Regions from separate parts of the Saccharibacillus sp. WB 17 genome, predicted to be linked through region 1. Evidence: predicted binding sites of a transcription regulator. Region 1 holds the regulator's gene; each other region holds the start of a gene.
The links. The regulator Rex, encoded in region 1, represses fermentation and respiration genes when NADH is low (regulators of the CRP and FNR family bind a similar motif). The targets are predictions, from matches to a motif close to TTGTGAAATATTTCACAA.
Positions count from the first base shown of each region.

Region 1 (3,276 bases):
GCTTTCATGCCGGCTTCGAGCGTGCCCAGATTGTCGAGGTACAGCGACTGCGCGCCATGCAGCGTCGCCATGCGCAGCGCTTCGGCTGCCGGCACGGCGGTCGGATCGCCCGACACGCCTTTGTGGATCAGCGCGGCCAGACGCATCTCTTCGAACATGTCGAGATTGTTGTTGCTGGCTGCGCCGTCTGTGCCGAGCGACACGACGACGCCCGCTTTGAGCAGCTGCGGCACTTTCGCCACGCCGCTCGCAAGCTTCAGGTTGCTGCCCGGATTGTGCGAGACGGCTATCCGGTTGGCCGCAAGCATCGCGATCTCTTCGTCCGTCAAATGGACGGCATGCGCCACCATCGACGGGCGGGAGAAGAAGCCGAGCTTCTCCAGATGCGCGACCGGACGCAGCCCGTATTCGCGTACGTTCTGCTCCACTTCCGCCGCCGTTTCCGACATATGCGTATGCAGCGGCAGATCCAGATCGTGCGCCGCCTGTACGAAACGCTCGATAAAAGCGGGCGGGCACGTATAAGGCGCGTGCGGCGACATCATGACCGTGATGCGTCCATCCGCCTGGCCATGCCAGTTTTTGGCGAACGAGATCGCGTCATTCAGCTTGTCGTCTTGTTCCTGCTGCGAGCACAGCCCGATCACGCCGCGCGTCAGCGACGCCCGCATGCCGGATTGGACGACCGCTTCGGCCACGCGGTCCATATGGTCGTACATGTCGAGGAACGTCGTCGTGCCGCTTTTGAGCATCTCGACGATCGACAGCGAACTGCCCCAGTACACGTCGTCCGACGTGAACTTGGCTTCCATCGGCCACATTTTGGTCTGCAGCCATTCCTGCAGCACCATATCGTCGCCGTATCCGCGCAGCAGCGACATGGCCGTATGGCCGTGGCTGTTGACGAGACCCGGCATAAACAGCAGTCCTTTGCCGTCGATCGACGGCAGATCGCGCGCGTCTTCCGGTTCTTCGGTTCCGATATAGGCGATGGTGTCTCCGTCGACGATCATGCAGCCGCGGACGACCCCTTCCCGTTCGCCGGTGGCGAATACGCCGTTTCTAACGATCCACTTGTTCGGATGGTTTGTCGTTGTCATGGGTTTCGGTTTCCTTTCCGTTATCGAGGTAGTAAGCCAGGCTGAGCAGGTCGGTCGTAAAATCGGCCGCATGGATCCGCACATCGGCCGGCACTTTGAGCACGGTCGGCGCAAAATTCAAAATCGCTTCGACGCCGGCTTCGACCAGCTGGTCGGCGACGCGCTGCGCTTCGGAATCGGGCACGGTGATGATGCCGACGCGAATGTTTTTCTCCTGCACGGTCGGCTTCAGTTGTTCGATCGGCTGAACGGTCAGCTTGTTGATCTGCGTGCCGACCTTCGGCGCGTACGAGTCGAACACGGCGACGATCTTCATGCTTTCCTTGAGGTACATATTATAGTTGGACAGCGCATGTCCCAGATTGCCGGCGCCGATCAGGGCCACGTTGATCGGACGGTCCAGCTTGAGGATATGGCGAATTTTCTCGATCAGGTACGAGACGTCGTAGCCGATGCCTTTTCGGCCGAAATCGCCGAAATACGCAAGGTCTTTCCGGATTTGGGCCGGATTGAGATCCAGTTTCTGCCCGAGTTCCTGCGACGACACCGTCATCACTTCGCGTTTGTGCAGTTCGGTCAGGTGACGCAGGTAAACGGGAAGTCTACGAACGACGGCTTCCGAAATTTTTTCCGCTTTCATTCCATGTCCCTCCCAGGGGAAAAGTTAATCCGACTTCTCTTCCGGTTCCAGCCATTCGGCGACTCTCGGCACGATTTGGTCGAGCGCCATATGCTCCATTTTGGGACCCGGAAGCGAGTATAAAAAGTATTTGCCGTAATACGATTCGATCACGCGCGTATCGTAGACGATCACGATGCCGCGGTCGCGGCGCGTACGCACCAGGCGGCCGAACCCCTGCTTGAAGCGGATAACGGCCTGCGGCACGGACAGCTTCATGAACGGGTTGAGGTTCTGGCGCTTGAGCAGTTCGCTTTTGGCTTCCAGCAGCGGATGGCTCGGAGGCTGGAACGGCAGCCGCACGATAGCGAGGCACGTCAGCGCGTCGCCGGGAATATCGACCCCTTCCCAGAAACTGCTCGTGCCGAGCAGCACCGTTTTCGCGTTCTCCTGAAACCGCCGGGTGAGGCGGCTTCGGCTTCCGCTGTCGACGCCCTGCCCAATCAGCGAAATGCCGGAAGCGCCGAGCAGTTCCTTGAGCGGATCGTACACCTGGCGCAGCATCCGGTACGACGTGAACAGCACGAGCATGCGTCCCTGCGTCGCTTCCGCCGTGCGCGCCAGCGAATCGGTCAGCGCGGCGAGGAACGAAGCGTCGGCCATCTGCCCTTTGACGCTCGGGAAATCGCGCGGGACGATCAGCAGCGCCTGCTCCCGGTAATTGAACGGCGACGGCAGCACTTCCGTCAACAGCCTTTTTTGCACAGCCGCTTCCCGCAGACCCAGCTGATCGATCATGTAGTCGAACTTTTTGTCCACGGCGAGCGTGGCCGAAGTGAGAACGACGCTTTTCTTTTTATCAAAAAAGTGCTGCTGCAGCTGGGCGCTGACGTCGATCGGCACCGCGTACATTTGCAGCGACTTGCTTTTGAACTGCGAGCTGCCTTCGAGCCAGTAGACCGTGCTTCCGTCGTCGAGCCGCATGAAGAACCGCAGCGATTCGCGCGCTTCGGACAGGTCTTTGAACAGACCCGAAATATCGGTCGCCAGACCTTCGGCCGTGTAGTCGCCGCTGTCTTCCTTGACGGAAGCCGCCATGCGTTCCCCGCGGCGGATCGCTTCGCCGAGCCCGACGTAGATCTGGTCTTCCAGCGTCGAGAGCGTATCCCAGCCTTTCGGATATTCGCCCGCCGTCAGGCGCAGCGTATGCTGGCCGGCTTCCGGCGCCGACACGTCCACCCGGTCGGGCAGCAGCGTGTACAGCAGCTCCGTCAGTTTGTCCCAGCTTTCTTTGGCGTCGATCAACTCGGGAATGACTTCGTCGATCGCGCGGTTCCATTCATTCTTCTTCTCGTGCCCGATCTTGCCAAGCAGTTGGCGCAGGGCGGGCAGCTGCCCGTTCTTGCCGTCCTTGTACAAGCGGGTCATCGCATGCACGAACGAGAAATATTTCAGGTGCAGCCCGAGATGCTTGCCGGCCACGTCTTCGAGGTGATGCGCTTCGTCGATAACGAGACGCTCGTAGGCAGGCAGCAGCTGGTCGTCCGCCTTGACGTC
Region 1 covers NZ_VPFK02000044.1:34,536-37,811, forward strand. Annotated here, with positions in the region: gene FTE24_RS19840 (amidohydrolase) at 1-1,100, opposite strand, end outside; gene FTE24_RS19845 (redox-sensing transcriptional repressor Rex) at 1,063-1,740, opposite strand; gene dinG (ATP-dependent DNA helicase DinG) at 1,765-3,276, opposite strand, start outside.

Region 2 (3,276 bases), on a different contig from region 1:
CGGGAAAATATAATCGGAGATGTACGTCGTCACGATGCCGATCGTCCGCGGCTGCGCCGCTTCTTCGCGGATGCCGGCGCTGCGCACGAACGTGCCTTTGCCCTGCACCCGTTCCAGCAGCCCCTGGCGTTCGAGTTCGGAGAACGCCTGGCGCACCGTCTGGCGGCTGAGCGAGAACTGCTCGGCGATCTCGTTCTCCGACGGCACTTGTCCGCCGGGCACCAATCGGCCGCTTTCGATCCAACTTAACAGTTCGTTTTTCAAGATCATGTATTTGGGAAGCCGTTTGTTCATCCTGATTCACCTCGGTCTGTATTTGCGTTCGTATCCGGTGCGGGCCGGCAGTCTCCGGCATCTGCCGGGCGCACCCGGAAAGCGATCCTAAGATAGCGCTCTCAAGCTTAATTGTACGTACAAGTTTAGTTTAAGTGCCGGTTTGGGAAAATGCAAGCCGAACTTCCGCCGGCCCGGCCGGGTTCAGCGCCCGCTCCCGCGCCGCGGCAGCAGCCCGCCTTCCTCCAGCCACCGCGCGAGCAGTGCGTTGAATGCTTCCGGCTGCGCGAGCGAAAATCCGTGTCCGATACCGGGCCGCACGACAAGCTCCGACCCGGCGCGCATCTGTGCGAGATCCCGCGCCGAGCGGCGCATCGAGCCGCTTTCCTCTTCGCCGACGGTCACGAGAAGGCGCGCCGTCGAATAGGCAAAGCCGGCCGGCAGCCGGTAGCCGAGACTTTCCCGCACCGTTCGGATCAGCCCGGCACGGCTGATCCCGAGACTGTGCGCATAATACATATCGAATTGTTCGCCCGGCACGTACAAGCTTCGGGCTTGCAGCGCCGCGAATTTGCGGCTGCGCATCAGCGGGTAGAACAGCGAGATCAGCGGCCCGGCCAGCGGACGCGCAAGCGACGCCGGATAGATCGAACCGCTGCCCAGCATGGCGCCGCTCAGCAGGTCCGGACGATCGCTCATCATCTGCATGACGATCTGGGCGCCGAGCGAGAAGCCGACGGCCACGATCGGCCGACCGGCGCTTTTTCGTTCGGCAAGCCGGATCAAGGCTTCCGCGCTTTTTTCGATAGTAAAACGTTCGTCTTCCCCCGTTCCGTCCTGCTCCGACCATTCCGGTACCAGGCAGTGCGCATGCCGAAAATGCTCGACCTGCCGATCCCACATCCAACCGCCGACCCCGCCGCCGTGCACGAACAGCAGCAGCAGCGGAGCGTCGATCGGACCGGATTCCGTGTACGTCCACGCCATACCGTTTCCCCCTCTTTTTTCCCATATTCCAACCTTATCACACTTCTTCCGCACGACCGTTTTCCGCGCACAATCGCCCTGTACTGAATTGTGACTTTTTCAAGTGAAATATTTCACATTTGATGTGATTACGATCACCAACCTCTTCAATCGCGTTCTCCTATAATGAGGATGCAAGGTAGATCAAATTTGAAATAGCGGCGGCTTACCGGATATTCCGGCCCCGCCCTTTCCTGCAACTCACGTTGTGAATAAGTTCACATTAACGAAAGATCGCCGATCCGCAGCACCCCTGCCCCGCCGCCTGACGGCCGATACGACGCACGCACGCGGGCCGCGATCTTCCCTTCATCCGAATTCAAACGCCAAGGAGGCTTTTCCTCATGAACACCGTCAAACAAAAGCTGATCGTCATCGGCAACGGCATGGCCGGCATCAATACGCTGGAACAGATTCTCAAGCTGACCGACCGGTTCGACATTACCGTTTTCGGCAGCGAACCGCATCCCAACTACAACCGGATCATGCTCTCGTACGTGCTCGAAGGCAGCAAAAAGCTCGAAGACATCGTGCTGAACGACTGGAGCTGGTACGAGGAGAACGGCATCGCGCTGCATACGAACACGACGGTGACGCAGATCGATACGGTCGGCAAAACAGTGCTCACCGATACCGGTCTGACGCAGGCGTACGACAAGCTGCTGATCGCGACCGGCTCCAATTCGCTTATGCTTCCGATTCCCGGCAGCGACCGCGAAGGCGTCGTCGGCTTCCGCGATATCGCCGACTGCGACCGGATGCTGGACGCGGCGAAGCAGTACAAGAAAGCGGCCGTCATCGGCGGCGGACTGCTCGGGCTCGAAGCGGCCAAAGGGCTCGTCGGCCTCGGCATGGACGTGACCGTCGTCCATCTGATGAACGACCTGATGGAACGCCAGCTCGACAGCCAGGCTTCCGCCATGCTCAAGACCGAGCTGGAACGCCAGGGCATCAAGTTCGCGATGGGCAAATCGACAGCCGAGATGACCGGCGACCACCGCGTGCGCAAGCTCGTATTCACGGACGGCGAAGAACTGGAAGCCGAATTCGTCGTCATGGCGGTCGGTATCCGGCCGAACAAGCAGATCGGCGAAGTCAGCGGCATCGACACGAATCGCGGCATCCTCGTCGACGACTTCATGCGCACGTCCGCGCCGGACGTCTACTCGGTCGGCGAATGCGCGGAACACCGCGGCGTCTGCTACGGACTCGTCGCTCCGCTGTTCGAGCAGGGCAGCGTCCTCGCCAAACATATTTGCGGTATCGACACGGCAGGCTACGGCGGTTCGATCACGTCGACCAAGCTCAAAATTTCGGGCGTGGACGTGTTCTCGGCCGGCGAATTTATCGAGACGCCGCAGCACACCGTCATCTCGGCCAAAGACGAATGGAAACGCACCTACAAAAAAATACTGCTCGATCAAGGCAAAATCGTCGGCGCCGTGCTGTTCGGCGACGTGACGGAATCCGCTTCGCTGCAAAAATACGTCCGCGAACGCACCGAAATGAACGACGAAATCTACGGCGATCTGATGGGCACCGGCCACTGCGGCAGCGGCAAATCGAAAACGGCCGCGGTAGAGAAAATGGCCGATGACGAAATCGTCTGCGGCTGCAAAGGCGTCACCAAAAAAGTCATCGTCGACGCGATCACCGAACAAGGACTGACGACGGTCGACGAAATCAAAGCGTGCACCGGCGCGACCGGTTCATGCGGCGGCTGCAAGCCGGTCGTCGAACAGATTCTGAGCTTCGTTCTCGGCGACGGCTTCAAGCAGACGGTCAAGACCGGCATCTGCGGCTGCACCCCGCTGAGCCGTCAGGAGATCGTGGCCGGCATCAAGGAAAAAGGGCTGCGGACGACCAAAGAAGTCATGCATGTACTCGACTGGCATAACGCGGAAGGCTGCTCCAAGTGCCGGCCAGCCGTCAACTACTATCTGGGCGTCATCTACCCGGGCGAACACAAAGACGAGA
Region 2 covers NZ_VPFK02000045.1:78,302-81,577, forward strand. Annotated here, with positions in the region: gene FTE24_RS20765 (GntR family transcriptional regulator) at 1-294, opposite strand, end outside; gene FTE24_RS20770 (alpha/beta fold hydrolase) at 478-1,260, opposite strand; gene nirB (nitrite reductase large subunit NirB) at 1,644-3,276, shown strand, end outside.
Region 2: nirB (nitrite reductase large subunit NirB) is a predicted target of Rex. The motif match lies at 1,362-1,379, and genes of this name have one in related genera.

Region 3 (3,276 bases), on a different contig from region 1:
TGCATACGAAGCCGACCGGCGTGCTGAATTCGGCCGGCTATTACGATCCGCTGATCGCGCTGTTCGACCGGATGACCGGCGAAGGCTTCGTTATGCCGCATCATCGGGCGATGATGCTGACGGCGGAAGACCCGGCCGAGCTGCTGGACCGCATGGAAGCTTACCACGCGCCCGGCGTGCCGCAGGTGCTGACCGAAGAACGCACGTAGAGCGGACAGCTGCGAAGCTTGGTGACGCTTTGCCGACCGCTTAATCCGAATCAAAAGTCAGCATCAGGTGGTCGAGACTTTCCGGCAGCCATGCCCTGTACCCTATAGCAAAAGCGGCTTCGCCACAAGGCGAAGCCGCTTTCGTTATGCGGTGCTACAACGTACGGGGCAAGTCGCCGCGCTTGGCCAATGCGGACCGTCTCCAGCCCCATCTCCAGCCCCGGCTTCTTGGTGTTCGCTCCAACCGCTCTTTTTGCCAATGATTCCGGTCGATGTCGCCGATCTGCCGGTTATGTTCCTGCATCAATTTTTCCATCAAATATGGATGCACGCCTATTCCTCCCCGCCGCTTCGAAGGCCGCCCCGCAAGGCGTACATTCGTTCGCTTATGGAGCAAGTATAGGCGCCCGACCCGGACAGCTGTATGTCCGGGTAGACGGCTTCCGACCCAAAGGGCAGGATCGAGGAGCCGCCGGACACGGCCGCGGCTTGGCCCACCTGAGGCCGTGCGACCCGGCCGCAGCCGCGCGCTATAGCGAGCGCAAAAGCGCGCACGCTCAGGCGCGGCTTGGGCAGATCAAGCGTGCTTCTGCAGCTCGGGCTTAATGTAGTCGGCTTGGGCGGCAAGCCCGGCCTGCGATGCTTCAGCCTGGGCCTGGGGCTCGCCGGCCCGGCGCAGGTACGTGCCCCAGTAAGCGGCGGCGACGAAGATCGCGCCTCCGGTCAGATTGCCGAGCCAGACCGGCACGAAGTTGCCGAGATACTGGCCCCAGGTGAAATGGCCTTCGAAAATGGCGGCCGGAATCAGGAACATGTTGGCCACGACGTGCTGGAAGCCGATCGCCACGAACGCCATCGTCGGGAACCAGATGCCGATAATTTTGCCGCTCATGTTATCTGCCCCGTAGCTGAGCCAGACGGCCAGCGCCACCAGCCAGTTGCAGCCGATGCCGGAGACGAACGATTGCAGGAACGTGCTGTCGATCTTGTGTCCGGCCATATCGACCAGCTTGTCCAGATAAGGGCCGGAAGCGGTCAGCCCGACGATATGGCCGAAAAAGTAGGCGACGAAAATCGCGCCGGCAAAGTTCGCGAGCGTGATCAGGATCAGGTTCTTCATCATCTCGCCTGTCGAGATACGCCGCGCCAGGCGCGCCAGCGGCACGGCCATCATATTGCCGGTCAGCAGCTCGCCGCCGGCCAGCAGCACCAGCACGAGGCCGACCGGGAATACGGCCGCGCCGACGAAATTGGCCATGCTGCCCCATTCGGCGGGCGTATTCGCGATCACGCGAATATCGAGCAGGAAGCCGAGCGCGATAAACGCCCCGGCCAGAAATCCGAGGATCAATACGGAAGAGAGCGGACTGTGCGCTTTTTTGACGCCGTTCTCAACGGTGACTTCCGCGATTTGCGGCGGTTTGCAATAAGCCATGGTTGATGTCTCCTTTGATAGCTAAAATTTGAACCTTCCCTTGTCGTACTCATTTTAGCTCAGGCACTCGCCGGAGTACGTGACAAATCTCATACCGAAACGTATAAAGTGAATTTTTTCACTTATTTTCCGTTTCTTCTTTTCCCCGTGCCGTCTATCGGCATTTTCCCGCTTTCCGCCTCTCTTTTCCCCTATTTGTGGCCGGGCCGCCCGTGCTATCATACAGGGAAAGGCGGTGAACCTTCATGATTGAATCTTTGGCAAAAGAACCCGGTATTCCCCGCTGGATGAACGTTATCCCCGGCTCGAACGGCTGGGCGGCGGCCGAACCGGTCGACAAAGGCTGGTCCGCGGATCGCAAATACCGCATCCGGACCCAAGACGGGCAGCTGCTTCTGCTTCGGCTGTCCGATCCGGGGCTGGCCGAAGCCAAGCGCGAAGAATTCGAACGGGTACGTCAGGCTTCGAAGCTCGGCATTCCGATGTCATTCCCGATCGATTTCGGCATCTGCGAAGGAGCGGCGGATCGGACGTTCCCCGAAGCCGGCGCCCCCTTCGTCTATTCGCTGCTGAGCTGGATCGAAGGCGAAGACGCGCAGGAGGTGCTGCCGGGGCTCTCCGGCGCAGAGGCTTACGCCCGGGGCCGGGACGCCGGCACCTGGCTGCGCCGCATGCACGGCTTGAGCGTTCCGGCCGGCGCGGAAGCGCCGGCGGATACCTTGCGCCGCGAAGTGACGCGCAAACTTCAGGCTTACGAGAACGGAAAACATCGGCTTCCGTTCGGTGCCGAACTGCTTGCGCGGATCGAAGCGCGGCTGCCGCTGCTCGAAGGCTTGCCGGCCGGGTTCCGGCACGGCGACTATCATCCCGGCAACATGATCTTCGGGCCGGACGGCGGCTTGAACGTAATCGATTTCAACCGTTCCGGCACCGGCGACCCGCTGCGCGACTTCAACCGGATGGAGACGTTCACGAGCGGCATCAGTCCTGATTTTGCCCGGGGCCAACTGCGCGGTTACTGGGAGAGCGGCCCGCGCGATCCCGACTTCTGGGGCAGGGTCTCCCTGTACTGCGCGATAGAGTGCCTGTTCGCGATCGTCTGGGCGATTCCGTTCGGCGAACCGGAAATTACCGATACGCTGAGCCGGTCGCAGATCATCTGGGACGACTTCGACGGATTCAGGCGCGATACGCCGAAATGGCTGGACGAAGGCTAGGCTGCAGCCTCGTCTTCAGACCGGCGCTCTGGCGGCAGACCGGGCCGACTATACAAATCTACGGCATGAACCGAGCGTACAACACTGACGACGCATAACAAACGGCATACCATGAACCACGTACAATGAACCGCGTAATAATGAACCGCGTATAAAAAACTGAGCAAGCCAAAAAGCCCGCCGAATCGGCGGGCTTTTCGATAGGGTCTATTGTTTTTCAACACCCAAGACTCCGGCGATTTACGCCTGGGTCTGTTTTTGCACGGAACGGGTCGCTTTTTCTTCGCGTTCTTCGACCGGCTGGGCTTCCATCGCGGCAAAGCCGAGGGAGTTCAGGTAGTTCCACGGTTTGTTGTAATGCGGTTGGAAGAAGAAGTCGACGAAGGCCAATTCTTCGACCGTCATCTTGTTCTGG
Region 3 covers NZ_VPFK02000034.1:4,616-7,891, reverse strand. Annotated here, with positions in the region: gene FTE24_RS16995 (TIGR00730 family Rossman fold protein) at 1-209, shown strand, start outside; gene FTE24_RS16990 (hypothetical protein) at 364-540, opposite strand; gene FTE24_RS16985 (formate/nitrite transporter family protein) at 787-1,644, opposite strand; gene FTE24_RS16980 (phosphotransferase family protein) at 1,890-2,861, shown strand; gene FTE24_RS16975 (FAD-dependent oxidoreductase) at 3,102-3,276, opposite strand, start outside.
Region 3: FTE24_RS16985 (formate/nitrite transporter family protein) is a predicted target of Rex. The motif match lies at 1,751-1,768, and genes of this name have one in related genera.